Regions from separate parts of the Enterobacter sp. CP102 genome, predicted to be linked through region 1. Evidence: predicted binding sites of a transcription regulator. Region 1 holds the regulator's gene; each other region holds the start of a gene.
What was found. The regulator CRP, encoded in region 1, controls carbon source genes, mostly activating them, when cyclic AMP is high. The targets are predictions, from matches to a motif close to ATGTGANNNNNNTCACAT.
Positions count from the first base shown of each region.

Region 2: the regulator CRP is predicted to act here: its motif matches at 6,386-6,403, upstream of idnO (gluconate 5-dehydrogenase).
Region 3: the regulator CRP is predicted to act here: its motif matches at 2,268-2,285, upstream of cdd (cytidine deaminase).

Region 1 covers NZ_CP104014.1:4,343,713-4,353,788, forward strand. The annotation lists gene mdcE (biotin-independent malonate decarboxylase subunit gamma) at 1-399, opposite strand, end outside; gene N1249_RS20595 (biotin-independent malonate decarboxylase subunit beta) at 399-1,232, opposite strand; gene mdcC (malonate decarboxylase acyl carrier protein) at 1,225-1,524, opposite strand; gene N1249_RS20605 (triphosphoribosyl-dephospho-CoA synthase) at 1,534-2,391, opposite strand; gene mdcA (malonate decarboxylase subunit alpha) at 2,391-4,046, opposite strand; gene N1249_RS20615 (hydrolase) at 4,275-5,297, shown strand; gene N1249_RS20620 (YheU family protein) at 5,294-5,512, shown strand; gene N1249_RS20625 (phosphoribulokinase) at 5,544-6,413, shown strand; gene N1249_RS20630 (OsmC family protein) at 6,501-6,905, opposite strand; gene crp (cAMP-activated global transcriptional regulator CRP) at 7,216-7,848, shown strand; gene N1249_RS20640 (YccS/YhfK family putative transporter) at 7,906-9,993, shown strand; gene N1249_RS20645 (aspartate aminotransferase family protein) at 10,050-10,076, opposite strand, start outside.
Region 2 covers NZ_CP104014.1:709,782-719,857, reverse strand. The annotation lists gene folA (type 3 dihydrofolate reductase) at 1-181, opposite strand, end outside; gene kefC (glutathione-regulated potassium-efflux system protein KefC) at 296-2,161, opposite strand; gene kefF (glutathione-regulated potassium-efflux system oxidoreductase KefF) at 2,154-2,684, opposite strand; gene N1249_RS03420 (MFS transporter) at 2,781-4,085, opposite strand; gene N1249_RS03415 (2-hydroxyacid dehydrogenase) at 4,159-5,106, opposite strand; gene N1249_RS03410 (LacI family DNA-binding transcriptional regulator) at 5,240-6,232, opposite strand; gene idnO (gluconate 5-dehydrogenase) at 6,477-7,241, shown strand; gene N1249_RS03400 (gluconokinase) at 7,255-7,785, shown strand; gene N1249_RS03395 (YhcH/YjgK/YiaL family protein) at 7,782-8,249, shown strand; gene N1249_RS03390 (YgdI/YgdR family lipoprotein) at 8,286-8,519, opposite strand; gene carB (carbamoyl-phosphate synthase large subunit) at 8,659-10,076, opposite strand, start outside.
Region 3 covers NZ_CP104014.1:3,106,172-3,116,247, forward strand. The annotation lists gene map (type I methionyl aminopeptidase) at 1-742, opposite strand, end outside; gene N1249_RS14685 (ParD-like family protein) at 723-941, opposite strand; gene N1249_RS14690 (CidA/LrgA family protein) at 1,127-1,522, shown strand; gene N1249_RS14695 (CidB/LrgB family autolysis modulator) at 1,519-2,214, shown strand; gene cdd (cytidine deaminase) at 2,343-3,227, shown strand; gene sanA (outer membrane permeability protein SanA) at 3,355-4,074, shown strand; gene N1249_RS14710 (glutamine synthetase family protein) at 4,195-5,583, shown strand; gene mglC (galactose/methyl galactoside ABC transporter permease MglC) at 5,631-6,641, opposite strand; gene mglA (galactose/methyl galactoside ABC transporter ATP-binding protein MglA) at 6,657-8,177, opposite strand; gene mglB (galactose/glucose ABC transporter substrate-binding protein MglB) at 8,257-9,255, opposite strand; gene galS (HTH-type transcriptional regulator GalS) at 9,550-10,076, opposite strand, start outside.

The sequences.
Region 1 (10,076 bases):
CCCAATCACCGGGTGACCGGCCAGACGCGCATTGGCATAGGCGGCAGCCGCACCGGCCAGCGCCTGATGAATACCAAACGCTTCTTCACGACGGCCATAAGCCTGGCTTGGGACGTCAATCACCGCCACAATCGGGCGCTTAACGGCTTTATCAGCATCTGCCGCTATGGTTTCGCTGACCACTTTTGCCAGGGTCCAGCCTTCCAGCAGGCCCACCTCACCTTTCGCCGCACGCGGGAAGTGGTTGTTGGCGTCTGGCACCACGGCCACGAAACGCACCGCTTCGCCGTTAAGTTCACCGTCTGCCGCCTGCACGGACGGGCATAACCCTTCCAGATGTTTAGCGTTCGGAGCGAGGGTTTCCAGCCAGAGTTCGCCACGGCTTACTGAAGTACTCATCATTTCACCTCCCGGGCAAAAAGCGCGTTAATCTGTTCGGCATCGGCCTGTTTGCGGGTGTCGAAATGTGTCAGACGGTTCAGGTAATCGTCATAGTTATCGGTGCGATGTTTCGCCGGCACGCCTTTGGCAATCGCGTCGTTCATCGCGCCTTTCACCGCGTTGATCCCGTCGCCGACCAGCGCATCCACCAGCCCGCTTTGGTAGCGGACTTCGCCCCCGGTCATGCTCCAGATAAACGGCCGGTCGCGGGAGTCGTACTCTTCAATCCCCGCTTCCTGCTCGATAACCTGCGGGCCGTTAAGACCAAGACGCGCTTCGCGGGTCACAATCAGATAGCTACACAGCGCCGCGGCGATGGACATCCCGCCGAAGCAGCCCACGGTTCCGGCGACAATCCCGACGACCGGGGTATAGCGACGCAGGTCAACAATCGCAGCATGAATATCCGCGATCGCCGCCAGGCCAAGGTTGGCTTCCTGCAGACGCACGCCGCCGGTTTCGAGGCACAGCACCGCCTGGGTAGGAATGCCGTTGCGGTTATCTTCCGCCGCCAGCTCCAGCGCGGCCGCCATCTTGGCACCGGACACTTCACCCATGCTGCCGCCCTGGAACGCACCTTCAATGGCAACCACTACCGCAGGCTGGCCGTTGATAGTGCCCTTCGCCACCACCATTCCGTCATCGGCCTGTGGAACAATGCCCTGTGGCCCCAGCCACGGCGAGATAATCCCTTCAAACGGATCCAGCAGCTCGCGATAGCTGCCGTCGTCCAGCAGTGCCTGCGCACGCTGACGTGCTTTTAATTCGATAAAGCTGTTGTCATCACGCATGGCTCACCCCTTCAAAAACCTGTTCGATACGAATGCGCGCCACGCCCGGCGTCGCGCCGAAATCGTGGATGGTCAGTTTCCCGGCAGGCAGGCTGCTGACGGTTTGCAGACGGCTGAACAAGGCTTCCCAGCGACCACGGCTGTTGTCGACGGAAGTGGTGATATCAATGGTTAACGTCTGGCCCGGCTCGGCGGTGAAAAGCACCTCCATATCCCCGGAACCGACAACCCCTGCCAGCGCCCTGCCGCGTAACGCGCGGCTGGCTGGCACGGTCAATGTGATTTTTTCCATAACATCCTCTTAATGCTTTGAATTTGGCGTTTCGACGCGGTCGAGAAACAGCGTGGCGGCAAGCAGGTCGGCCGCTCCACCCGGAGAGGCATTCAGTGCCAGCATCTGACGGTCTAAGCTCGCCAGCGCCTGTCGGCCTGATAACGTTGCGCACCCACCGGCATTCAGCACCGCACGGGCACCGTCCTGCATAGCGTCCAGCCCTTCCATTCCGGCGCGCGACAACACGCAGGTATCGGTGAGCGACGTCATGATGGCCATCAGTGCGTCGAGCCGTGCGTGTGTTTCACTGCTGCCGTTGAGACGGCTGAGACGAAGCTGTGGCAGCGCACGCTGCATAACATGCGGAAACGCCTGCTGCGCTTCTTCGCGCGCGCCTGGCACACGGTAGCGGTGGGTAGCGCGCAGACCTTTACTGAACACTTTCGGCGCCGCGTCGTCCGGCAGTTTTGCCAGCAGTGCCGCTGTGTTAGCGACGACGTTGGCCTTTGCACCACCGCCCAGCATCGCTACCGCGCTCACCAGCAGTCCCAGCGCCCAAATCGCGCCACGATGGGTGTTAACGCCACCGGTTGCGGCCATCATCTGTTGCTCGCCTTCGCGACCAAGCCGCCCGACGGTTTGCCGCAGCGCAATATCGGCCGGACGCTGCCAGCTTTGCTGAGCCAGCGCCTGAAACGTGGAGGTCAGGCTGTGTGCAGATCGCTCCATCAGCGCAAGCGATAAATCGTGGTGTGCGCCGTTCCCCCGACTGTCCACCAGACCGGGTTTCGGGCTTAAACGTGCTTCGTCAATCAGACACTGCGTGGCGGTTCGCGCCAGCCATTCGGCACCGCCATCAACCTGAATCTGGGGCAGAAGTTTCATTACCAGCTCCGGAATTTCGCAGGTGGGTTGTAAAGACCGCCGGACCATTCAACCAGGTCAGACACGCTACCCGCCGCCAGAAGAGAGCGTGTGGCGTCGGTGCGGCGGATACCCATATCTTCCGGGTAAACCACTTTGCCGCTCTGGCGCAGTTCCGCCACGCGTTTAGCGTCAACACCCAGACCAATGTCGGTGATACCGGCAACAGCGGCCACCATGGCGCGACGTTCTTCGAGGTCTTTCGCGCGATAGAGGTATGCAATCCCCTCTTCCGTCAGCACGTGGGTCACGTCATCGCCGTAGATCATCACCGGTGCCAGTGGCATCCCGGAGGCTTTCGCCACCTCGACGGCATCGAGTTTTTCCACGAAGGTTGGCTTCACGCCCGCCTGGAAGGTTTCGACCATCTGCACGACCAGTTTTTTACCGCGCTGCATTGGATCAGGCTCGGTGATCATGTTCAGCCAGGCTGGAGTGGCGTGGCGACGACCGTGCGGGTCATGACCCATGTTTGGCGCGCCGCCGAAGCCGGAAAGACGACCGCGGGTCACGGTTGAGGAGTTGGCGTAGCCGTCAACCTGCAGCGTAGAGCCGATGAACATATCCACCGCGTACTGGCCTGCCAGCTGGCAGAAGGCACGGTTGGAACGCATGGAGCCGTCGGCACCGGTGAAGAAGACGTCCGGACGCGCGCGAATGTACTCTTCCATCCCCAGTTCACCGCCGAAGCAGTGCACGCTCTCTACCCAGCCGCTTTCAATCGCCGGGATAAGCGTCGGATGCGGGTTCAGCGTCCAGTGTTTACAGATTTTGCCCTTCAGACCGAGCTGTTCACCGTAGGTGGGCAGCAGCAGTTCGATTGCAGCGGTGTTAAAGCCAATCCCGTGGTTCAGGGACTGTACCTGGTGTTCCGCGTAGATGCCTTTAATCGCCATCATCGCCATCAGGATGTGTTCCTGTTTGATGAGACGCGGGTCGCGGGTAAACAGCGGTTCGATAAAGAATGGCTTGTCCGCCACCACCACGTAATCAATCCAGGAACCCGGAATATCAACGCGCGGCAGGTCGCACTCGTCATCCACCAGCTCGTTCACCTGTGCGATGACGATGCCATCATGGAAGGCTGCGGCTTCTACCAGGGCTGGCGTATCTTCGGTGCTGGCACCTGTATAGAGGTTACCTTTGCGGTCGGCTTTGAAACCGGCAATCAGCGCCACGTTGGGCGAGAGGTCTACGTACAGGCGGGAATAAAGCTCGATGTAAGTATGGATGGCCCCAATTTCGAGTTGCCCGTCTTCAAGCAGCTGCGAGATACGCAGGCTTTGCGTCCCGGAGAAGGAGAAGTCCAGCTTGCGGGCGATACCTTTCTCGAAGATATCCAGATGTTCGCTACGGCCGACGCTTGGCATGATCATATGCAGGTCGTGGACGATTTGCGGGTTCACTTCAGCAAGTGAACGGGAAAGGAAATCCGCCTGCTTCTGGTTGTTGCCTTCCAGGACGACTTTGTCGCCAGGGGCGATCAGTTTTTCCAGCATGGCGACAAGATCGCCGGTTGGCAGTACCTTGCCCTGCACCGGTACGGACGCCAGACGACGCGCTTTTTCACTGCGTCGGGTGTTCCATTGCCGGGTGGGTGTTTGCCCAGATAACATTATTAACCTCCTGATTCAGCACATCATTTTGATTTGCTTAACGCTGAATAAAGTGTGCACTCTGGTGAGAAACGCATCAATTAAGCGTAGAGACTAATCATTAGCCTGAGAGTAATAATCAGCGTAAAGATTTGTGATCGGGATCAGTTCATGTTTCGGAAAAACAGGCTAAACGGGGTACAATTCGGAAGGTATAGTAAATAACTGACAAGAATCAGCATCGCCGTTATGACCCAAATCATCCCATCAGACTTCGACATTGCAGCCGAAGAGAGCGCAGAATTTGTGCCCATGCGTGGCGTAGCCAACCGCCATTTGCAGACCATGTTGCCGCGCCTTATCCGCCGCAAGGTGCAGTTCACCCCACACTGGCAACGTCTGGACTTGCCGGACGGGGACTTTTTGGATCTCGCCTGGAGCGAAGAGCCGGAGCAGGCTAAACATAAACCCCGTCTGGTGGTGTTTCACGGTCTGGAAGGCAGCCTGTACAGCCCATATGCACATGGTCTGATCCAGGCGGCGAAAGAGCATGGCTGGCTCGGCGTGGTGATGCATTTTCGTGGGTGCAGCGGCGAGCCAAATCGCCAGAAGCGCATCTACCATTCAGGCGAAACCGAAGACGGCACCTGGTTTTTACACTGGCTGAGCGACAATTTTGGTACGGTGCCCACGGCGGCCGTGGGCTATTCGCTGGGCGGAAACATGCTGGCCTGCCTGCTGGCAAAAGAGGGCGACACGGTTCCTCTGGATGCTGCGGTGATTGTCTCTGCCCCGTTTATGCTGGAGCAGTGCAGCTACCATATGGAAAAAGGTTTTTCCCGGGTGTATCAGCGTTATCTGCTCAACCTGCTGAAAGCCAATGCCGCGCGTAAGCTTAAAGCCTACCCGGACACCCTGCCGGTGAGCCTGCGTCAGCTGAAGAAGGTGCGCCGTATTCGCGAGTTCGACGACTTGATCACTGCCAAAATTCACGGTTTTGCCGATGCGATAGATTACTATCGCCAGTGCAGCGCCATGCCGCTGTTGAGCAAAATCACCAAACCGACGCTTATCATCCATGCGAAAGATGATCCGTTCATGGATCATCACTCCATCCCCGCGCAGGAATTTCTGCCCTCCAACGTGCAGTATCAGCTGACCGAACATGGCGGCCACGTTGGCTTTGTCGGCGGCACGCTGAGACGCCCGCGGATGTGGCTGGAAACACGTATTCCAGCCTGGTTAACCGCTTTTCTGGACGGTAAAAAATGATTATCCCCTGGCAAGATCTGGCGCCCGAAACGCTCGATAATCTTATTGAAAGCTTTGTATTACGCGAAGGCACAGATTATGGTGAACAAGAACGTTCGCTTGAACAAAAGGTCAACGATGTAAAGCGCCAGCTCAAAAGTGGCGAGGTGGTGCTGGTATGGTCTGAGCTGCACGAAACGGTCAATATCATGCCCCGCAATGCCTTTCACGACTGACCTTTAACACTATTCCAGTCAGGGAGTTGCTATGTCTGCCAGACATCCGGTTATTGCCGTTACAGGCTCAAGTGGTGCGGGTACCACCACCACCAGCCTCGCCTTTCGCAAGATTTTCGCGCAACTGAATTTACGGTCCGCAGAGGTAGAAGGCGATAGCTTTCACCGCTACACCCGCCCTGAAATGGATATGGCGATCCGCAAAGCTCGCGATCTCGGCAAACACATCAGCTATTTTGGGCCAGATGCCAACGATTTCGGTCTGCTGGAGCAAACCTTCAAAGAATACGGACTGAGCGGCAAAGGCCAGTCGCGCAAGTATCTGCACACCTATGACGAAGCCGTTCCCTGGAACCAGGTGCCAGGCACTTTTACTCCCTGGCAGCCGCTTCCTGAACCTACCGACGTGCTGTTTTATGAAGGATTGCACGGCGGTGTGGTGACCACGCAGCATGACGTGGCACGCCACGTGGACCTGCTGGTCGGCGTTGTGCCGATTGTGAACCTGGAGTGGATCCAGAAGCTGACGCGCGATATCAGCGAGCGCGGTCATTCACGCGAAGCGGTGATGGATTCGGTTGTTCGTTCGATGGAAGATTACATTAACTTCCTGACGCCGCAGTTCTCACGCACCCACATCAACTTCCAGCGCGTGCCGACGGTAGATACCTCCAACCCGTTTGCGGCCAAAAGTATCCCGTCACTGGATGAGAGCTTTGTGGTGATCCATTTCCGTAATCTCGAAGGCATTGACTACCCCTGGCTGCTGGCTATGCTGCAAGGCTCGTTCATTTCTCACATGAATACGTTGGTGGTGCCGGGCGGGAAAATGGGGCTGGCGATGGAATTGATTATGACACCGCTGGTGCAGCGGCTGATGGAAGGGAAGCAGATCGCATAAGCTCGTTTTGCCCGGTGGCGCTACGCTTACCGGGCCTACGTGCGTGCTTTTGTTGGGCGGGTTAGCGCAGCGCCACCCGCCACAACATTACGCCTCGATCACTTCATACGAATGCGTTATTTTTACCGCTTTCTCCAGCATTAATGCCACAGAGCAGTATTTCTCCGCAGAAAGATCCACCGCGCGTGATACCGCAGCGTCTTTCAGCTCTTTGCCGGTCACAATAAAATGCAAATTGATGTGCGTAAACAGGCGTGGTGCTTCTTCACGACGTTCAGAAGTGAGTTTAACTTCGCAATCCGTCACGTCATGACGACCTTTTTGCAAAATCGACACCACGTCAATCGCGCTGCAACCACCTGCCGCCATCAGCACCATCTCCATTGGGCTTGGTGCTTTATCGCCGGAGTTCCCATCCATCAAAATCTGGTGTCCGGAAGCGGATTCGCCCAGGAACGTTAAACCTTCAACCCATTTCACACGCGCTTGCATATTCATTAACTCCAACGTTGCATTTTTGGTGACAGATTACGCGTACGTTACATTTCTCGCAACGGAAGGCGACCTGCATCATGCTGAAGCGAGACACCAGGAGACACGCGACAAAAGCTATGCTAAAACACTCTGGATGCTACAGTAATACATTGACGTTACACATGTATGCAGAGGACATCAAACTTTACTGGCTGCGAATATTACGACAGCCGACTTCCCAGGGTATGGGTAAGAATTCGATTGCAACCCCAGAGTCTGGATGCATCTTATGACTCTGGTGACAGCTTATAACAGAGGATAACAGCGCATGGTGCTTGGCAAACCGCAAACAGACCCGACTCTCGAATGGTTCTTGTCTCATTGCCACATTCATAAGTACCCATCGAAGAGCACGCTGATTCACCAGGGTGAAAAAGCGGAAACGTTGTATTACATCGTCAAAGGCTCGGTGGCAGTGCTGATCAAAGATGAGGAAGGGAAAGAAATGATCCTTTCTTATCTGAACCAGGGCGATTTCATCGGTGAACTGGGCCTGTTTGAAGAAGGCCAGGAACGTAGCGCCTGGGTTCGTGCAAAAACCGCGTGTGAAGTGGCCGAAATCTCTTACAAGAAATTCCGTCAGCTGATTCAGGTTAACCCTGACATCCTGATGCGTCTTTCTTCGCAGATGGCTCGCCGCCTGCAAGTCACGTCTGAGAAAGTGGGTAACCTCGCCTTCCTGGACGTAACGGGCCGTATCGCTCAGACCCTGCTGAACCTGGCGAAACAACCAGACGCAATGACCCACCCGGACGGAATGCAAATTAAAATTACCCGTCAGGAAATTGGTCAGATCGTGGGTTGCTCCCGTGAAACAGTAGGCCGTATTCTGAAAATGCTCGAAGACCAGAACCTGATCTCCGCCCACGGTAAAACCATCGTGGTTTACGGAACACGTTAATTCCGGTCAAACGGCGTGCCATCGCAAGGTGTCACGCCGTTTTTGTCTCTACTCCCCATGTGGCGCAGGCTAATTTATCACCCGGAAGTTAACTACGCACTGCGACAAACGCTGGTGTTGTGCCTTCCTGTGGCCGTGGGTTTGCTGCTGGGCCATCTGCAACAAGGTCTGTTGTTTTCCCTGGTTCCCGCCTGCTGCAACATTGCGGGTCTGGACACTCCGCATAAACGCTTTTTCAAACGCCTGATTATTGGCGGCTGTCTGTTTGCAGGCTGTAGCCTCGCCGTGCAACTGCTGCTTGCCCGTGATATTCCGCTCCCCCTGATCCTGACCGTGCTGGCCATGACGCTGGGCGTAACCGCTGAAATCAGCGCGCTACATGCCCGGTTGCTGCCCGCATCGTTGATTGCCGCCATCTTCACGCTGAGCCTCGCGGGGAATATGCCGGTATGGGAGCCGCTATTGATCTACGCGCTGGGAACCCTGTGGTACGGCGTGTTTAACTGGATCTGGTTCCGCCTGTGGCGCGAACAACCGCTGCGTGAATCGCTCAGCCTGCTCTACGTGCAGCTTGCCGACTACTGCGAAGCCAAGTACACCCTGCTCACTCAGCACACGGACCCGGAAAAATCGCTGCCGCCGCTGCTGGCGCGCCAGCAAAAAGTCGTGGATCTGATTAGCCAGTGTTACCAGCAGCTGCACATGCTCGCCGCCAATAAAAATCATGACTATAAGCGGCTGCTGCGTATCTTCCAGGTGGGTCTGGATTTGCAGGAACATATCTCTGTGAGCCTGCATCATCCGCAGGAGGTGCAAAAGCTGGTCGAGCGCAGCCACGCCGAGGCGGTGATCCGCTGGAATGCCCAAACCGTGGCAGCGCGCCTGCGCATCCTGGCTGACGATATCCTGTATCACCGCTATCCCACGCGTTTTAACATGGACAAGCAGCTCGGGGCGCTGGAGAAAATTGCCCATCAGCACGCGGATAACCCGGTGGGCCAGTTTGCGGCGTGGCACTTCAGCCGTATTTCCCGCGTCCTGCGGACTCAGCGGCCGCTTTACCCGCGTGACCTGATGGCCGATAAACAAAAGCGTCTGCCGCTGCTGCCAGCCCTGAAAAGCTATCTGTCTCTGAAATCTGCCGCGCTGCGTAATGCCGCGCGTATCAGCGTGATGCTCAGCGCCGCCAGCCTGATGGGCGTCGCGCTGCACCTGCCGAAACCGTACTGGATCTTAATGACCGTACTGTTTGTTACGCAGAACGGCTATGGTGCCACGCGGGTGCGCATTCTGCACCGGGCAGGCGGTACAATCGCGGGGCTAATCATTGCCGGCGTGACGCTGCACTTCCACGTACCAGAAGGCTATACGCTGCTGGGGATGCTGGCGATCACCATGGTGAGTTATCTGATTATTCGCAAGAACTATGGCTGGGCGATGGTGGGCTTTACGGTCACTGCGGTATATACCCTGCAACTGCTCACGCTCAATGGCGAACAGTTTATTATCGCCCGCCTGGTCGACACGCTGATTGGCTGCCTGATTGCCTTTGGCGGCCTGGTCTGGCTTTGGCCGCAGTGGCAAAGCGGGCTGTTGCGCCAGAACGCCCACGATGCGCTGGAAGCAGATCAACAAGCGATACGCCTGATCCTGAGCGACGACCCGCAGCCTTCGCCACTGGCGTATCAACGCATGAAAGTCAACCAGGCGCATAACGCCCTGTTTAACTCACTCAACCAGGCGATGCAGGAGCCGGGCTTTAATTCCCACTATCTGGCAGACATGAAACTGTGGGTAACGCACAGCCAGTTTATCGTCGAGCACATTAACGCCATGACCACGCTGGCGCGCGAGCACACCATGCTGACACCCGATCTGGCGCAGCGCTATTTGCAGTCCTGTGAGATTGCCCTGCAGCGATGTCAGCAGCGTCTGGAGTACGACGCGCCGGGAGAGGCGGGAGATTCGAACATTCTTGAAGCACCGGAAACACTGACGCATGGCCCAATGAGCACCCTGGAGCAGCATTTGCAGCGCATCCTCGGGCATCTGAGCACCATGCACACCATTTCGTCGGTGGCATGGCGTCAGCGTCCGCATCACGGAATTTGGCTAACGCGGATATTAAAGCGCACGCCGTATTGAATCACGTCCGGCTGGATTGTAGGCCCATGCAAGCGCAGCGCCGCCGGGCAATCAGGTTATCCCCGGACGATCTTCTCGACCGC
Region 2 (10,076 bases), 1.1 Mb from region 1:
CGATATTCTTACGGCCAGGTAATGGACGACCAATCGACTCCCAGGTCAGGCGGCCCATCACTACCGGCTTGTTTAACGTAGTACGTTTAAACCATGCGAGATCGGCAGGCAGGTTCCACGGCATGGCGTTTTCCATACCGATAACGCGGTCTACCGCCAGCGCTGCAATCAGACTGATCATTGAAAATTTCCCGGATGCAAAAAATTGCCGCCACTATACGGAAAGCTTAATCTTTCGTCGACTGGCGGCATGGTAAAGAAACAGAAATTTTTTAATATTGCTGGCAACACCACTTCACGCTGAAGGTTTACTCTCCGGTTCGTCTTCCGGGTTACCGGTATGCTTACCCTCTTCCGTCCCCTGCCAGCCGTGGCGCTGCACCAGTGACAGATGATTACGGTCTTCATTGATGATTTCCGTCAGCATCGCACTGGTGCGTTTAAAGACTGCCGCCCGCTCGGATGCCGTGCTGCCCGCCATTTCCACCATCTCTTCCACCATGTCGGTGTTAAAACGGCGGAACAGGTCAGCACGCTCGCGGGCCTCATACGCCCCCAGCCCCAGGCTTTCCAGCGCCATGCGGCCAGACTTAAGCGCCCCTTCGAATGTTTCACGCTCCGGCGCTTCAACCCCTGCCTGGCGCAGCTGGATGTAATGATCCACATCGCGCGCGCGCGCGATAATAGTCAGGTTCGGGAAGTGTTCTTTCACCAGCTCGACCATTTCCATGCTGGCCTGCGGATCGTCAATGGCGTTAATCAGCACTTCGGCTTTTGCCGCACCTGCGGATTCCAGCAGATCGACACGGGTCGCATCGCCGTAGAACACTTTCATGTCGAATTTACGCAGGGTATCCACGTGATCAGGATCGTGGTCGAGGATCACCATTTTCACCCCGCTGGAAAGCAGCAAACGACCGGTGATCTGCCCGAAACGCCCGAATCCGGCGATGATGACGCGCGGCTGTTCTTCATCTATTTCATCGGCTTCGCGCTCTTGCTCACTGCCCGATTTTTCCAGACGCGTCAGCACGACCAGCAGAACCGGCGTCGCCGCCATCGACAGTGCCACCGCAAGGGTTAACGCTTTCGCCCACTCCGGGTCGAGCACATTTGCCATCTGCGCGGCGCCAAAGACCACGAAGGCGAATTCACTTCCCTGCCCCAGCAGCACGGCAAACCAGCGACGCTGTTTATTCGGCACCTTCAGCGGGCGGGCAATCAGCCACAGCATCCCCATTTTGATAACAAGGAAGCCTACCAGCAGAATGATGATCCGCAGCGGGTGCGTGGCCAACGTGCCAAAGTCGATAGACATCCCCACGCCGATGAAAAAGAGCCCCAGCAGCAGCCCCTTAAACGGCTCGATATCGCTTTCCAGCGCATGACGGTATTCAGAGCTCGCCAGCAGTACGCCTGCCAGGAATGCCCCCATCGCCATCGACAGCCCGGCCTCTTCCAGCAGTAAACCGAAACCAAACACCAGGAACAACGCCACGGCACTGAAAACTTCACGCAGGCCTGAACGGGCAACAAACCGCAGCAGTGGACGCGTAACATAACGGCCTAACAAAATCACCAGCGCCAGCGCACCGGCTACTTTTAACGCCGACAGCGCAAAAGCGCCGATCGTTGTTGAAGAGCCGCTTGCCGCCAGCAGCGGGATCATCGCGACCAGTGGAATGGCGGCGATATCCTGAAACAGCAGCACCGAGAAGGCGCTGCGCCCCATCTGCGAGACGGTCAGGTTACGTTCGTTCATCGCCTGCATGGCAATCGCGGTCGAAGAAAGCGCCAGCGTCATGCCGATAAGCTCCGCCACTTTCCAGTCCATGCCCAGCAAAATACAGAAGCCGCCCAGCAGCACCCCGCAGGCCACCATCTGTAACGCACCGCCGCCAAAGACCGAGGCGCGAAGCTTCCATAGCCGCTGCGGATCAAGCTCAAGGCCAATCACAAACAGCATCAGCACCACGCCAATTTCCGCGAAATGCAGAATGGATTCGGCGTCCGTCACCAGGCGGAAGCCCCACGGCCCGATGACACACCCGGCAATCAGATAACCGAGCACGGAGCCCAGCCCCAGACGCACCGCAACCGGCACAATCAGCGCCGCCGCGCCAAGGTAAATTAGCGCCTGTATGAGCGTATGACTATCCATTGTGCGTCTCCTGCCACTCAATTAAGCGTTGTTTATAGTGACGCGCCTGCGCCTGCAATGTTTCATCGTCACATACAAAGGTGCAGTGCATCGCAAAAGGAGGTACCCAGTTGAGCCCACAATAGAGCGCGGTTGCCTGTAAGGGCTGGGCCAGCACGTCAAATCCCGGGAAGGAGCCGATATCAAAGTGGCTTTCACCGCCGCCGGTGGTCACAGCCCACATCAGGCTTTTGCCCTTCAGTGCCTTGCCGTTGTGACCATACGCCCAGCCGTGTGAAAAGACCTTGTCGATCCACAGCTTAAGTAGCGGAGGGGTGCTGTACCACTGCATCGGGTGCTGCCAGATAATCAGGTCAGCACGAGAGAGCGCCGCCTGTTCGGCGGCGATGTCGATATTGAAGTCGGGGTAAAGTTGATAAAGAGAGCGGATTTCCACTCCGTCGAGCGTCCCTGCCTGTTCAAGCATCCGTTTATTCGCATGAGAGTGCTGCGGATAAGGATGCGCATAAATTATCAGAATCATTGTTTTGCCTGTCTTTACGCATATTGCCTTTCAGCAAGAGTGTAGACAGTTAATTGATCGGGTTACAATGATAACTGTTATTTATGTATCCAGCGCTCAGGCACTGCGCGGCTCTTTGCCAACGGCGTCATCCGCTACCTCTGTGACAAGATCGCATTTTTTCGGCAGCAGGAAGGTCATGGTTCCGGCAATCAGCAGCGATCCTGCCAGCGCGCACACGGCAACGTTTTGGCCATAAAGATAAATCATCACCCCAACCAGATACGGACCACAGAATCCCCCGAGATTCCCCAGGCCGTTGATGACCCCACGGGCACTACCTGCCACTTCAGGTGCGGCAATCCGACCCGGCATTGACCAGAACGGGCTGGTCGCCGCTTTCAGGAAGAATCCGCAGATAACCAGCGCGATATAGGCGGCCACCACATGCTCACGCAACACCACCGACGCAATCAGCGCAGCGGCGAAACAGTACAGTGAGAAGCGTACCCACAGGCGGCGTTTTCCGCTGCGATCGCTGAAGAGTGAAATCACATAGATCCCGGCAAGCGTTGCCACGAACGGCAGAACCGCCAGGAACCCCACGCTCGCCATATTGCCGCCCGTCAGCCCTTTAAGGATGGTCGGTAGCCAGAGGGTGTAGCCGTAATCACCGGTCTGGTAGAAGAAGTTAAGGATCACCAGTTTCATTAAACCCGGGTTACGGAAGACATCCTTCACCGGCGCCTTGCTCACAGGTGCTTCGGCCAGTTTTGCCGCCCGCTCCGCCGCGAGGGTTTTCACCAGATACTCCCGTTCAGCCTGCGGCAACCAGCGCGCTTCTTCCGGGCGATCGCTAATCATAAACCACCACACTGCCAGTACCACCAACGACAGCAGGCCTTCGATGATAAACAGCCAGCGCCAGTCGAGCGCGGCAATGATCGCACCCGAAACGGGGGCGGTCAGCATCCCGCCCAGCGGGGCAAACATCATCACAAACGCATTGGCGCGCCCAAGCTCTTTCTCAGGGAACCAGTTACTGACCATCGTCAGCACCACGGGCAGCATCCCACCCTCCGACACCCCCAGAATAAAGCGCAGTACCAGCAGCTGATATTCATGGGTGACAAACCCCGTTGCGACCGACACTATCGCCCATGCCACCAGCGACCAGGCAATAAAGCGTTTACCGCTGCCATTTACGGCAATCCGCCCCCCCGGTATTTGCAGGAATAAATAACCAATAAAAAATATACCGCTGGCAATACCCGCCATCTGGCTGGTAATACCTAAATCAGCTTCCATTCCTCCGGGCAGGGCGAAACTAATATTAACCCGATCCATAAACGAAATAATGCAGGCAATTAATACCGGCGTAATAATACGCAACCAACGGGTGCTGGGAATGTTATCGTTCATATTTCATACTCTCTATGCAGAGGTTATTGTTGTCATTACATGAGAACCAGATACAGAGATAAAACGTGAAGTATTAATTAATCGCGTTAGGTAATTTTGCACCCGCAAAATAAGCCGCCACGTTGGCATATACCACGTCACTCATTCTTTTGCGGGTTTCATGGGTGGCACTGGCGACGTGCGGCTGCAAAACCACATTCTCCAGTGCGATCAGTTCGGCCGGAACATGTGGCTCATCTTCAAAAACATCCAGGGCGGCTCCGGCGATAACACCGTTTTGTAACGCCTTAATCAGCGCCTGCTCATCCACCAGCGAACCACGGGCGATGTTGATCAACCATGCGTGTGTCGGCATCACATTCAGTACCGAAGCATCGATGATCCCCCGGTTGGCCTCGCCACCGGATGCGGCAATCACCAGAAAATCGCTCTCGTGCGCAAGGGTGTGCAGGTCCGCGCACCACTGATACCCAAGCCCCTCAACAGGTTTACGGTCGTGGTACAGCACCTGCATATCAAAACCCGCGGCACGGCGGGCAATGGCCTGGCCGATATTTCCCATCCCCAGCAGGCCAATCCGTTTGCCACTTACCTGGGTTGCCAGCGGCAGACCACCGTTAAGCCAGCGTCCTTCCCGGACAAAACGGTCGCCCTGACACAGCTGGCGTGCGCCACTGAGCAACAGCCCCATTGCCAGATCGGCGACATCATTGGTTAACACGCCAGACGTTATCGAGACGGCAATCTGGCGGGAGCGCACATAGTCCAGATCCACCGCATCGGTCCCCACGCCAAAGATAGCCACCAGCCCCACGTGCGGCAGCAGCTCCAGCACGCTGTTTTGCACACCGACATCACCCCGCGTGACCACGGCGGCAATGTTCTCCCCCTGTTCACGCAGAAACGTGATGGGATCATCTTGTTCATACAGGCGAAACAGCGGGAACTCAGCGGCAAGCTGGGCTTGCAGGGTATCAATAACGGGAGCCACCAGAAGGACGGCGCGAGAAAGAGTATTCATGGGATCACCTGTTTGAAGTTCATAACGACTGTGGTCACTATCAAACGGGTTTTTTGTAGGGTTTTTTGCGATCTTCGTCACGCTGAATCGTGTTAAAAAGCGCTGTTACAGCCTCCGTGATCGGTAAGACAAATTAGATGGTTTCGCCCATCGACAGGCGGTAGTGCAGGTCGACCTTCTCAATAGTCGGTAGCCCTTTAATTTTCTTGATCAGGATTTCCGTGGCGACTTTGCCCATTTCCGCGCGCGGCGTCAGTACGCTTGCCAGACGCGGGGAGACCACCTGGCCTATCTCCAGCCCGTGAAAACCGGCGATTGCCAGCGTCTGCGGGACACGAATACCCGATGCCAGGCACTCCTGTAACACGCCAACGGCAAGGTCGTCGTTGGTACACAGAATTCCGTCCATATCCGCGTACATCTGGCGCGCCAGCGTCATCATGCCCGTCCCGATGGAAACGGACGAAACTTTGTTGGGCGCAATGCGCCCTACCTTCAGGCCTGCCGCCTCCATCGCCTGACAATACCCCGCGTAACGCTGCTCATCACGAACGTCCGACATCGAGCCAAAATAGACGATATGCCGCTTTCCGCTTGCCAGCAGCATGTTAGTCATATCCATACCCGCTTTAAAATTGTCAAAACCCACGTTAATGCGCCCAGGGTTATCCGACAGCCCCATCACTTCCGCAACCGGGATTTTCGCGGCGTTGAGGTACTTTTCTGCCCGTAAGGTATGCACTGACTCGGTCAATAACAGGCCTTTGACATTAAATGCCAGTACTGCTGCAATCTGCTCCTCTTCCCGCTGGCGGTCGTAATCGTAGTTCACCACCAGCGTCTGATAGCCGTGCGCCGCCGTGACCGACTCAATACCGGCTAACAGATCGGCAAATATTTGATTATGAAAAGAAGGGATGAGTACGCCAATACGCGGCACCACGGTACTGCTCATGGCGGGGTTATCCGGGTCAGGCTCGTAACCAATTTCCGCAATTACGCTGGCAATACGCCCGGCGGTTTCGGGTTTCACTTTATCCGGCGTGCGTAAATAGCGGCTAACGGTCATCTTCGTTACGCCAGCCAGCTCAGCGATATCATTAAGCGTAATTCGTTGTGCCTTCATCAGTTAACCCGTCAATAACCGCTACCACATCAGGCCATTATGCCTGCCAGCGCAGGAAAAGAGAATCGCGCGAGGCCGCTAACACCCTCTCCTGGCGCGGGATTTACCGCCCCGCCTCACGTTTAATGTAACCCCTTTTCGTAACACGATTTGAAGTGATCCTCATCACAGTTTCACTGGCCGAAAATCCGTGAGATAGAACCCACAACGTTTTCCGTTTTCAGCCGTTAATCAGGATATCAAGATGAAAGATCTTTTCAGCTTACAAGGTAAACGCATTTTAATTACAGGCGCAGGTCAGGGAATTGGTTTTGTCATGGCTCAGGGCCTGGCGCAATATGGCGCGGAAATTATCATTAATGATATTTCTGAAACCCGGGCGAACGATGCGGTCATGAAATTACGCGATGAAGGTGCGACGGCATATCCTGCCGTATTTAATGTCACGGATGCGGATTGCGTAGAAAATGCGATTAGCCAGATTGAAAAAGAAATAGGCACCATCGACGTATTATTTAATAACGCCGGTATTCAGCGCCGCCATCCTTTTACTGAATTCCCGGTTCAGGAATGGAATGACGTTATTTCCGTGAATCAGACGGCGGTATTTTTAGTATCGCAGGCCGTTGCCAAACGGATGATCACCCGCCAGCAGGGCAAAATCGTCAACATCTGCTCTATGCAAAGTGAACTGGGCCGCGACACCATCACCCCTTACGCCGCCGCGAAAGGGGCGGTCAAAATGCTGACGCGCGGTATGTGCGTTGAGCTGGCGCGCCATAACATTCAGGTTAATGGCATCGCGCCAGGCTACTTCAAAACGGCGATGACGCAGACGCTGGTCGATGATAAAGCCTTTACCGACTGGCTGTGCAAACGCACTCCGGCAGCGCGCTGGGGCAATCCACAGGAGCTGGTTGGCGCGGCGGTGTTTCTCTCTTCCAGCGCCTCTAACTTCGTCAACGGGCATCTGTTGTTCGTGGATGGCGGCATGTTGGTGGCAGTGTGAATCCGGAGGCGCTATGACAGGGCAATGTATCATCCTGATGGGCGTATCAGGCACCGGGAAAACAACGGTCGGACACGCTATCGCGCAGCAGATGGGGGCTAAATTCATCGATGGCGATGACCTTCACCCCCGGCAGAATATTGTCAAAATGGCGGCCAGCCAGCCGCTTGATGATAACGATCGCCAGCCATGGCTGGAGCGCATCGCCGACGTTATTTTTAGCCTTGAGCAGAAGAATGAATCCGGCGTGCTGGTCTGTTCGGCGCTCAAAAAACGCTATCGCGACCAGCTGCGCAAAGGCAGCAACAAGGTCCGCTTCCTCTGGTTGACGGGCGATTACGACTGCATTCTGGCCCGAATGCAGCAACGCAAAGGCCATTTTATGCCGGAAGCATTACTGCGCAGCCAGTTTGCGGCGCTGGAAGCCCCCGACAGCAGCGAAACCGATATTGTCGCCATTGATATTGCCCCGACGGTGGCGCAGATCGTGGCGAACGCCTTAACGTTACTCGAACAAACGCACTCCAGGGAGGTGCTGGCATGATTATCGATACCTTAGCCGCAGCGGCTAAAAATGCACTCTATCCGCCGGTTATCCGCAACGCGTTACAGGCGGTTATCGCCCAGGATCCGCTCAGCCTGCCTGCGGGTAAATATACCGTTGATGGCGATAATCTCTTTTTTACCGTCGCCGAAGGCGAAACGCGCCCGCTGGCCGAACAGCGCCCGGAGTACCATCGTCAGTACATAGATATTCATATCGTTCTGGCGGGGAAAGAGATTATTGGCGCAGGCAATAAGGGGCTGACCATCACACCTGATGGCCCGTTTAATGCGGCTCACGACATTGGTTTTTGCGAACATATCAGCAGTGAATCGCTGATCCATCTTCATCCCTTTGAGCTGGCTATCCTGTTCCCGGGTGAATTACACCGTCCGATGAGTGCGCTTGATGCCGGCGCTCCGCTGCGCAAGATTGTCGTCAAAATCAATAACGACCTGCTCTAGAGCACAACGCTGGCCCGCACGGGCCAGCGTCATTAATCAGTTATCCAGCTCACCCATCGATTTCACCTGGTCACGATTAATCTGCTCCGTTTTACCGGTTTCAGCATTTTTGTAAGACACCAGGCCGGTATCTTCATCAACCTGCGGTTTCCCGTCGGTGACGATGGTTTTGCCATCGGTGGTTTTTACTGCCTGGTTAGAGGAGCAGCCCGCGACGGTGAACAGCGCTGCGGCAGCAAAGACAGAAGTGATAAGTAATTTATTTTGCATGGTGTTTTCCCCTGCATTCAGTTGGATTTCGTTATCGACCTAACCATTTTAGGCTAACTGACTGAAAGAGGATGGAAAACCAGAAGGTTCTGAAGGTGGGGATAATGCCCGGCGACGGAAGACCGCCGGGCATTTTTACTTACTTGTTAATCTGCGCGTGCATTTCCTGCACTGAAATCACCTTCTCGGTCGCGTCCGCGTTCAGCGCCATGGCTGTTGCGAAACCGCCGTTCAGGGTGGTGTCGTAGTGCACTTTGTACTGCAGTGCGCTGCGGCGAATCAGCTTGGAATCTTCAATCGCCTGACGGCCCGCCGTGGTGTTGATGATGTAGGTATATTCGCCATTCTTGATACGGTCCTGAATGTGCGGACGACCTTCATGCACCTTGTTCACCAGACGCGGGTTGATACCGGCTTCACCCAGCACAATCGCTGTACCGTGGGTTGCATCCAGCTCGAAGCCCTGTTTCAGCAGCTTGGCAGCCAGGTCAACCACGCGCTCTTTATCGCCTTCACGAACAGAGAGCAGCGCACGGCCTGATTTTCTCATGGTGGAGCTACTGCCCAACTGTGCTTTTGCGAACGCTTCAGCGAAGGTGCGGCCCACGCCCATCACTTCCCCGGTAGAGCGCATTTCTGGCCCTAACAGCGGGTCAACGCCCGGGAATTTGTTGAACGGCAGTACAACCTCCTTCACCGAGTAGTACGGTGGGATGATTTCTTTCGTCACGCCCTGCTGAGCCAGCGTCTGGCCAGCCATCACGCGCGCCGCCACTTTCGCCAGCGGAACGCCGGTCGCTTTGGAGACGAACGGTACGGTACGTGCAGCACGCGGGTTCACTTCAATCAGGTAGACTTCGTTGTCTTTTACGGCGAACTGGACGTTCATCAGACCACGAACCTGCAACTCGAAGGCCAGTTTCTGCACCTGCTGGCGCATCACGTCCTGAATTTCCTGGCTCAGCGTATACGCTGGCAGAGAACATGCAGAGTCACCGGAGTGCACGCCCGCCTGCTCAATGTGCTCCATGATGCCGCCAATCAGCACCATTTCGCCGTCGCAGATGGCGTCAACGTCCACTTCTACCGCATCGTCCAGGAAGCGGTCGAGCAGCACTGGCGCATCGTTAGAGACGCTTACCGCAGTCTGGAAGTAGCGACGCAGGTCGGCTTCGTCGTAGACGATTTCCATTGCGCGGCCGCCCAGCACGTAAGAAGGACGCACCACCAGCGGGTAGCCAATGTCTTTTGCCTTCTCTACAGCCATCTCAATCGCGGTCACGGTGGCGTTTGCAGGCTGTTTCAGCTTCAGACGGTCAACCGCCTGCTGGAAACGCTCACGGTCTTCTGCACGGTCAATCGCATCCGGGCTGGTGCCGATAACCGGTACACCGGCGGCTTCCAGCGCGCGTGCCAGTTTCAGCGGGGTCTGGCCGCCGTACTGCACGATAACGCCTTTTGGCTTCTCGATGCGCACGATTTCCAGCACGTCTTCCAGCGTTACCGGCTCGAAGTACAGACGGTCAGAGGTGTCGTAGTCTGTCGATACGGTTTCCG
Region 3 (10,076 bases), 1.2 Mb from region 1:
CTTCAAAGCCATCGGCTGTAACGGCAATGGTATGCTCCCACTGGGCCGACAGTTTTTTATCGCGGGTGACCACCGTCCAGCCATCTTTTTTGGTTTTGATCCGGCTGTCGCCCTGATTCACCATCGGCTCAATGGTAAACACCATTCCCTCTTTCAGCACCGCGCCTTCACCCGGTTTGCCGTAGTGCAGTACCTGCGGATCTTCGTGCATCTCTTTGCCCACGCCGTGTCCGCAATATTCGCGCACCACACTATAGCCATTGCCTTCAACATGTGACTGAATAGCGTGTCCAATGTCCCCAAGCGTTGCGCCAGGTTTCACCGCCTTGATCCCTTTCCACATCGCTTCATAGGTTTTTTTCACCAGCCGACGCGCCAGCGGTGACACGTCACCAATCAGGTACATTTTGCTGGAGTCGGCAATCAGGCCGCCTTTCTCAAGGGTGATATCCACGTTAACGATCGACCCGCTTTTCAGGTGCTCCGACTCTTTCGGGATCCCGTGGCAAACAACCTCGTTCACTGAGGTGTTCAGCACGTATGGAAAGTCATACTGCCCTTTACTGGCCGGGCGAGAGTGCAGCTCATTGACAATAAAATCTTCCACCCGGTTGTTGATTGCCATTGTCGTGACGCCGGGCTGGATAAATCCGTCTAACATGGTAAACACGGAGGCGAGCAGTTCACCGGCATGGCGCTGTGTTGCCAGCTCGTCAGCGGTTTTAATGATTATTGACGGCATTGATCACCTCCAGCAGACGGTCGGATCCTGATTTCAGCATCATCATCTTAATTTGTTGGTAGTTAAGTTCAGGATAGAGTTCGCACAGCATCCCCAGACGGAGCCAGTATTCGGCCTGTGCGTTCACCGAACGCGACATAGCCTTGCTGGCATCACGGATGTCGTCATGCAGCAGGTCAGATATTTTTACGATTCCCATTTATACATACCGTAACGATTCATATATGAAACATATATTCTCATTTAACCGGCGCGCTGTCCATTTGTGGAAATGCCCGACGTTCCATTCAGGAATGTCTGGTATGCTCAAAATTCATGATGTGATCCGTGGCACATTTCTGGGTTTAATTGTATGATGAATGCGTTTCATCAAGGACTTTCACCATGAGCAAATCATTGAATATCATCTGGCAGTACTTGCGCGCATTCGTCCTGATTTACGCCTGTCTCTACGCCGGGATTTTCCTCGCGTCGCTGCTCCCTATCACCATTCCTGGCAGCATTATCGGAATGCTGATCCTGTTTGTGCTGCTGGCGCTGCAAATCCTGCCGGCAAAATGGGTCAACCCGGGCTGCTTCGTACTCATCCGCTATATGGCCCTGCTGTTCGTACCTATCGGTGTCGGGGTGATGCAGTACTTTGATTTGCTCAAAGCGCAGTTCGGCCCCATTGTGGTGTCTTGCACGATAAGCACGCTGGTGGTTTTCCTGGTAGTCAGCTGGAGTTCGCATCTGGTTCATGGCGAACGTAAAGTGGTTGGGGAGAAAACAAAAAAATGATGGCCAATATCTGGTGGTCGCTGCCGTTAACGCTGGTTGTGTTTTTCGCCGCGCGTAAGCTTGCCGTACGTTTTAAGATGCCATTGCTTAACCCGTTGCTGGTCGCAATGGTGGTGATTATTCCTTTTCTGCTGCTGACGGGTATCCCGTACGAACGCTATTTCGCGGGCAGCAAAATTTTAAACGACCTGCTGCAACCTGCCGTCGTCGCCCTTGCCTTTCCTTTATATGAACAGTTACACCAGATCCGCGCGCGCTGGAAATCCATCATCACCATCTGTTTTGTCGGCAGCCTGGTGGCGATGATCACCGGGACATCCGTCGCACTGCTAATGGGGGCATCTCCGCAAATTGCTGCCTCAATCCTGCCGAAATCCGTCACCACGCCTATCGCGATGGCCGTGGGTGGCAGCATCGGCGGCATTCCAGCCATCAGCGCCATGTGCGTCATTTTCGTCGGTATCCTTGGCGCCGTATTTGGCCACAGCCTGTTAAATGCCATGCGTATTCGCACCAAAGCGGCCCGTGGTCTGGCGATGGGGACAGCGTCGCACGCTCTGGGTACCGCGCGTTGCGCTGAACTGGACTACCAGGAAGGCGCATTCAGCTCGCTGGCACTGGTGATCTGCGGGATTATCACCTCCCTGATTGCTCCGTTCGTCTTCCCGATTATTCTGGCCGTTGTGGGCTAAAATTTGCGATACGTCGCGCAAATTTTATTTTGTTTTCATAAGTTGCATACATAATGAGAAGTGGATCACATATTAAGCCCTAACGGCTCCGTACACTACCGATCCATTAACCTTTATGAGGCATCGCCATGCATCCACGTTTTCAAGCCGCTTTCGCCCAGCTTGCAGAGAATTTGCAGTCAGCCCTGGCCCCGGTTCTGGCGGATGAGCATTTCCCCGCCCTGCTGACGGCAGAGCACGTCACGACGCTCAAACAGGCGACGGGGCTGGACGAAGACGCGCTGGCTTTCGCACTGTTGCCGCTGGCTGCCGCCTGTGCCCGCGCCGATCTCTCCCACTTCAACGTTGGTGCCATTGCACGCGGCGTGAGCGGAACCTGGTATTTCGGCGGGAATATGGAATTCCTCGGCGCGACCATGCAGCAAACGGTTCACGCAGAGCAGAGCGCCATCAGCCACGCCTGGCTTCGCGGCGAAACAGCGCTGAGCGCCATTACCGTTAACTACACCCCGTGTGGCCACTGTCGCCAGTTTATGAATGAACTGAACAGCGGGCTGCAACTGCGTATCAACCTGCCGGGCCGTGCACCGCACACGCTGGGGGATTACCTGCCAGACGCCTTTGGCCCGAAAGATCTGGATATCAAAACCCTGCTGATGGACGAGCAGGATCATGGCTTTGCGCTTTCCGGTGATGCACTGAGCGAAGCGGCAATTACTGCCGCCAATAAAAGCCATACCCCGTACAGCAAATCTCCAAGCGGCGTGGCGCTTCAGTGCCGTGATGGCCGCATCTTTAGCGGCAGCTACGCTGAGAATGCGGCATTCAACCCAACGCTGCCGCCTCTGCAAGGCGCACTGAACCTGCTGAGCCTGAACGGGTACGATTACCCTGATATCCAGCGCGCGATTCTGGCAGAAATTGCCGATGCGCCGCTGATCCAGTGGGATGCAACCGCCGCCACGCTGAAAGCGCTCGGCTGTACCACCATTGACCGCGTACTGCTGGCGTAATACTGAGTGCGGGCAGAAATGCCCGCCCATCTGATGAAAAACCCCTCAGTTGAACCGCTGTTTCTTGCTCTTACCGGACGGGTAAAGTAGCCTGAGTGAAATCTCATCTGCGGAACGAGCCATCTGTATGTTAAAGCGCGTTTTTTACAGCCTGTCTGTCCTGGTCGGCATACTGCTGTTGACTGCGCTTGGTCTCGACCGCTGGATGAGCTGGAAAACCGCCCCCTACATCTTTGATGACCTGCAAGACCTCCCTTACCGTCAGGTAGGCGTGGTGCTTGGCACCGCCAAGTACTATCGCACTGGCGTTATCAATCAGTATTACCGTTACCGTATTCAGGGCGCGCTGAACGCCTACAACAGCGGCAAAGTGAATTACCTGCTGCTTAGCGGTGATAACGCTCTGCAAAGCTACAACGAGCCGGTTACGATGCGTAAGGATTTGATTGCTGCTGGCGTTGATCCGGCGGATATCGTGCTCGACTACGCCGGTTTCCGTACCCTCGACTCTATCGTGCGGACCCGCAAGGTTTTCGACACTAACGACTTCATCATCATTACCCAGCGTTTCCACTGTGAACGCGCGCTGTTTATCGCGCTGCATATGGGTATTCAGGCCCAGTGTTATGCCGTGCCATCACCAAAAGATATGCTTAGCGTGCGCGTGCGTGAATTCGGTGCCCGTTTTGGTGCGCTGGCTGACCTGTACATATTCAAACGCGAACCGCGCTTCCTGGGCCCGCTGGTGCCAATCCCGGCGATGCACGAAGTACCGGAAGATGCGCAGGGTTACCCGGCGGTCACGCCAGAGCAACTGCTGGATATGCAGAAAAAAGAGAAAAAGTAGCCCTCTTTTATTCTTTCTTTACGCCACGAGCCTCTCTTTTTATCCCGCCTTTACGCCCGCCCTTTTAAGCTGAGTTCACTGCCGTTACGGCTTCATTGAAGAATGACTATGAACTCAATAATGAATGCTTTTTTCCTGAAAAATATCCGCCAGTACTTCAACTTTCCGGGGTTATCTCTTCCGGGGACACATAATTCCGGCCTCTATTTCGATGAGAAAATGGCTGCCATGACGCGCACGTTTTCGGTGGAAGTGGCGGATTATCTGGAGCGTTATCCGCAGACAAAACACATTGACGTTTACCTGAACGATATCAATGGCATTATGCGCGGTAAGCGGCTTTCAGTGGATAACATGCTGAGTCTCGGGAACGGCTGCTATTTTCCCCTCTCGGTCTATTCGATGGATCAGAAAGGGAAGATTGCCGCACCGCTTGATGATGAGCCAGACCGGTTATGCGTTCCGGTTGCCGGTTCCCTGCGCCCTTCGTTACACGATCCGCAGCACAGCGCGCAGATCCTGCTGACGATGAAAGACAGTAACGGGGAAAGCTGCCCGTTTGAACCCCGCGTGATATTGCAGAACGTCCTCGAACGCTTCCACCAGCACGGGCTTTTCCCGGTGATTGCGCCGGAAGTTGAGTTCTATCTGACAGGGAAAGGCGCTCAGGATCCGCACAATCAAGGCTGTTTTCAAATGGACACCTCAACAGCACACGCGGCGCTGTTTGATGAGCTGGAACAGCTGGCACAAAGCCAGCATATCCCACTCACCGGGATCGTAGCTGAGGCTGAATCTGGTCAGTTCGAACTGAACCTCAGGCACAGTCATCGGGTGGTTGAGACGTGCGATAACGTGCTGGGATTGCGCCGTTTGACCCGCTTTGTCGCCGAAAAAAACGGTCTTCAGGCCAGCTTTATGGCTAAACCCTTTAGCCTTCTGTCAGGCAGCGGTCTGCATTTCCATTTCAGTCTGAATAATATTCATGGCGAAAACGTGTTTGCTTCACCCGCTGAGGAACTCAATGGCATGATGCGTTTATGTATCGCAGGCCAGCTGGCGCTGATGCCCGCATCCATCGCCATCTTTGCTCCAGGTGTTAACGGGTTTCGCCGTTTGCGTAAAAACCTGACCGAGCCATTATTCAACTCCTGGGGCTATAACACCCGCTCTGCCGCGCTACGCATCCCCTGCTCGGACGAAGGCAATCGTCGTATTGAATATCGGCTGGCGGGTGCAGATGCCAATCCCTATCTGGCGGTCGCGACCATCCTGACGGGTATGCTGTATGGACTGGAAAACATCGATGAGCAAGATTTGCCTGAAGCGCAACATGATGAGCCTGTACTCCCGCTTTTCCAGCAGCACGCTATCGAGGCATTTTCCGGCAACCAATATTTGATTGATAGCCTGGGCGAGGCCTTTTCACAACAGTGGATTGCCTGCAAACTTTCTGAACTCGAAGGGTTTGAACGTATCGTCACCGAACAAGAACTGACGCTTGCGTAAAATAAAAAAGCCCGCTCAGAGAGCGGGCCAGATAATGCAGAGCGTGTTTATTTCTTACGGGCGTATTTCAGTGAATCCAGCGCGACCGCGAAGATAATGATTGCGCCTTTGATGATGTACTGCCAGTACGGGTTCACGCCGATATAGGTCAGACCGTAGTTGATAACGGTGAAGATAATTACACCGGTTACCACGCCGAGAACCGTACCCACGCCGCCGCTGAAGGAAACGCCGCCGACCACGCACGCTGCAATCGCATCCAGTTCGTACATGAAGCCGAGGTTGTTGGTTGCAGAGCCGATACGGCCCGCTTCCAGCATCCCGCCGAAGGCGTAGAACACACCAGACAGGGCATAAATCATCAGCAGGTTCAGCGCCACGTTTACGCCAGAGACTTTCGCCGCTTCCGGGTTACCGCCGATTGCAAAGATGTTCTTACCGAAACGGGTTTTGTTCCACAGGACCCAGACGAAGGCCACCGCAATCAACGCATAGAAGGTGATATACGACAGACGGAAGCTGCCCAGCGCGATAAACCCTTGCGTAAAGGTCGAGAAGCCGCTGTCGAAGCCTGAAATTGGGGACGCACCCACAAAGTCGTAGTACAGGGAGTTGATACCGTAAACGATGATCATCGTACCTAAGGTAGTGATGAATGGCGTTACGTTCAGATAAGCGATGATGATGCCGTTAATCAGGCCAATGATTGCACCGATGGCACACACAATCAGGATCACCACGAAAATCGGCATGGTTGCCATTTCCGGGAACACTTTGTTGGCGTTTTCCATCGACTGCAACATAGTAGCGGCGATAACCGCGGCAAGGCCAACCTGACGCCCTGCGGAAAGGTCAGTACCCTGGGTCACAATCAGACCTGCCACGCCGAGTGCGATAATAATACGCACGGAAGACTGGGTCAGAATGTTACTCAAGTTCAGCAGGCTTAAGAACGTAGGGTCCTGGAAAATGATAATGGCCAGTAACACTAAAAGAACAACGTAAATACCGCCGTCTTTCAGATAAGTGAGAAAACTTTTTTTATTTAACGCACTCATGAGGAGCCCCTGATCTTAAAGGTGCAAAGACGCAAGACGGAGAATTTCGTTTTGCGTTGTCGTTTTGGTGTCAACAATACCGGCAACGAGACCATTGCTCATAACCAGAATACGATCTGTGATCCCTAACAATTCCGGCATTTCGGAAGAAATAATAATGATCCCTTTATTCTTTTTAGCCAGCTCAGCAATCAGCTGATAAATCTCAAACTTTGCACCCACATCGATACCGCGGGTTGGTTCATCCAGCATCAGAATTTCTGGCTGGGTTAATAACCAACGACCGATAATCACTTTCTGCTGGTTACCACCTGACAGAGAGCCGATTTGTGTACGGTGGCCCGGCGTTTTAACACGCATGGAGTCAATAACCCACTGGGTATCACTCTTCATGCGGGAATTATCCAGCAGACCGACTTTGTTCTTATAATTACGAATATTAGAAATTAACGAGTTAAAGTTAATATCCAGATAAGCGTAAATACCGGTAGAACGACGTTCTTCCGTCACCAGCGCAAAACCATGGTTAATGGCTTCGTTAGCGTTGTGGTTGTTAATTTTTTTACCGTGCAGCGTAATGGTGCCGTCGGCTTTTTCGCGAATACCAAACAGGGTTTCGACGATATCGGTACGTTTAGCACCGACCAGCCCTGCGATCCCCAGAATTTCGCCTTTATGCAGGTCGAAGGAGACATCGCGAATGGACGGTTGACGCAGCGAGGTCAGGTTACGCACCTCAAGGATCACTTCACCCGGCTTGTTCTCACGGTCCGGGAAACGCTGGTTCAGCGAACGGCCAACCATCATGGCGATGATCTTGTCCATGTCCAGCCCTTCGAGCGGTTGAGTGGCAATCCACTGGCCGTCACGCAGAATGGTGATTTCATCGCACAGCTGGAAGATTTCTTCCATTTTGTGCGAGATATAGACAATACCGCAGCCACGATCTTTGAGTTTACGAATAATGGTAAAAAGGTGGTTAACCTCTTTTTCCGTTAATGACGATGTCGGTTCATCCATGATGACGATTTTTGCATCATAGGAGAATGCTTTTGCAATTTCGATCATCTGCATCTGGGAGACCGATAATGTACCGACGCGGGCGCGCGGATCGATATCAATATCCAGCTCATCGAAAATGGCTTTGGTGTCGCGATACATTTTATCCTGATCGACAAATACACCTTTGGTTGGATAACGACCCAACCACATATTATCCATTACCGAACGTTGCAGTACCAGGTTCAATTCCTGGTGAACCATCGAGATACCATTTTCCAGTGCTTCTTTAGCCGAATGGAAATCGATCTCTTTCCCCTGAAAAAGAATGCTGCCAGAATCTTTTTGATAGATCCCAAAAAGACATTTTAATAATGTTGATTTACCTGCACCGTTTTCACCCATCAAAGCATGAATAGAGTGAGGACGAACTTTTAAATTAACATTATCGAGTGCCTTAACACCGGGAAAAGACTTGTTGACACCGGTCATTTCCAACAAGTATTCACCGGACGACTGAGTATTTGTGCTGACCATAATTATACCTTGTTGGCCTCGCATATCGCGTTATAAAAGGGCGCAACGAATTGCGCCCAGTGGAGACAGTACTAATTACTTATTTACCGATAAACTCAGCCAGGTTGGACTGGTCTACGCCCACGTATGGAACGCGAACGATTTTGTTTTCAATCTTCCAGTTGGTGCCATCAGCTGCACCTTTACCGTCGGCCAGGTTTTTCGCCAGATCGAAGGTGGCTTTCGCCTGGTTGTTAGCATCGTTCAGAACGGTACCGGCCATTGCGCCAGATTTAACCAGCGCCAGTGCTTCTGGCAGGGCATCCACACCGAACACAGGAATGGAAGATTTGTTGTGTGCTTTCAGCGCTTCTACTGCACCCATTGCCATCGCATCGTTGTTGGCGATAACCACTTCGATTTTGTTAGCGTTCGGGCCAGACAGCCACGCGTCCATCTTATCTTTCGCCTGAGCGGTATCCCACATTGCGGTATCTAACGCCAGCTGCTGAGTTTTCAGGCCTTTTTCGTTCAGTTCTTTGATAACGTAAGTGGTACGTGCTTCAGCATCCGGGTGGCCTGGTTCGCCTTTCAGCAGAACGAACTGGATCTGACCGTCTTTGTTCAGGTCCCAGTTAGGGTTTGCCGCCCAGTGTTTAGCAATCAGATCGCCCTGGATAATACCGGACTCTTTGGAGTCAGTACCCACGTAAAACGCTTTGTCATAGCTGTCCAGCGCTTTACGAGAAGGTTCTTTGTTGAAGAAAACGATTGGCACATTCTGGCCACGCGCTTTCTCGATAACTGTGCCTGCCGCAGCTGGGTCAACCAGGTTGATTGCCAGTGCTTTCACGCCTTTCGCCAGCAGTACGTCGATCTGATCGTTCTGCTTGGACTGGTCGTTCTGGGAGTCATTCATCAGCAACTGAACGTCTGGCGCTGCTTTAGCATCTTTCTCGATAGCTTTACGAACAACAGACATGAAGTTGTCGTCGTATTTGTAGATTGTCACACCAATACGGGTATCCGCAGCGTGCGCTGTTGCACCAAAAAGCATACTTGCCATAACAGCAGACAGAGTCAACACCTTCTTATTCATGGTATCTCCGGTTTTTTTATGCAGGGTAGTTCTTGTGAATAACGGTCGGCGGGCAGGTGTTAAGAAAACGTTACTGACAGCCGAAGTTCACTTATAAAATTTCTATCTTCCGTGTTCGGTAACGCTCCAGAAATGCGTTTTATTGGTTGTTTGCGGCACTTTGGCTATAGTGAAAGTGATTAATCACCGTTACATAGCGTTTCAGCTCCTAAAACGCTGACATCATAGTAAGCGCCTTGTTAAGATACTGTGAATTTACTCACAGATTGAAAACGGTTACATCGACCTGCGTAATCAGTTAGTGATCGGAACCACAGTTTGTCGAATAGATACCGAATGGCGACGCACTAAAGTCGGCATGAAACAGTGTGTTGCTCCCGGATCCAGCTGCCCTGCCGCGCCTTGTAACGCCAGCTCAGTCGCCAGTTTTGCCATTGAGGCAATCGGGTATCGCACCGTGGTCAGTTGCGGATCGGTGTAACGGGCAATCGGGATATCGTCAAAGCCAATCAGCGACAAATGCTGTGGCACCGCAATACCGTTGTCTTTCAGCGCCGTAAGCGCACCCGCCGCCATGTTATCGTTGTAGGTAAAGACCGCTGAAAGCTGAAGATTGCGCCCCAGCAGTTCCACCATCGCGGCTTCCCCACCCTGCATATCCGGCGAGCCCGTGCCCACCCAGCTTTCCAGAGGCGTAATGCCGTGTTCTTTCAGCGCCCGCTGCCACCCTTCACGGCGCATCGCATCGTCTTCAATATGATGGCTGGACGCCAGAAAGCCGATACGCTGATGGCCATTGTTAATCAGCATCCGCGTGGCCA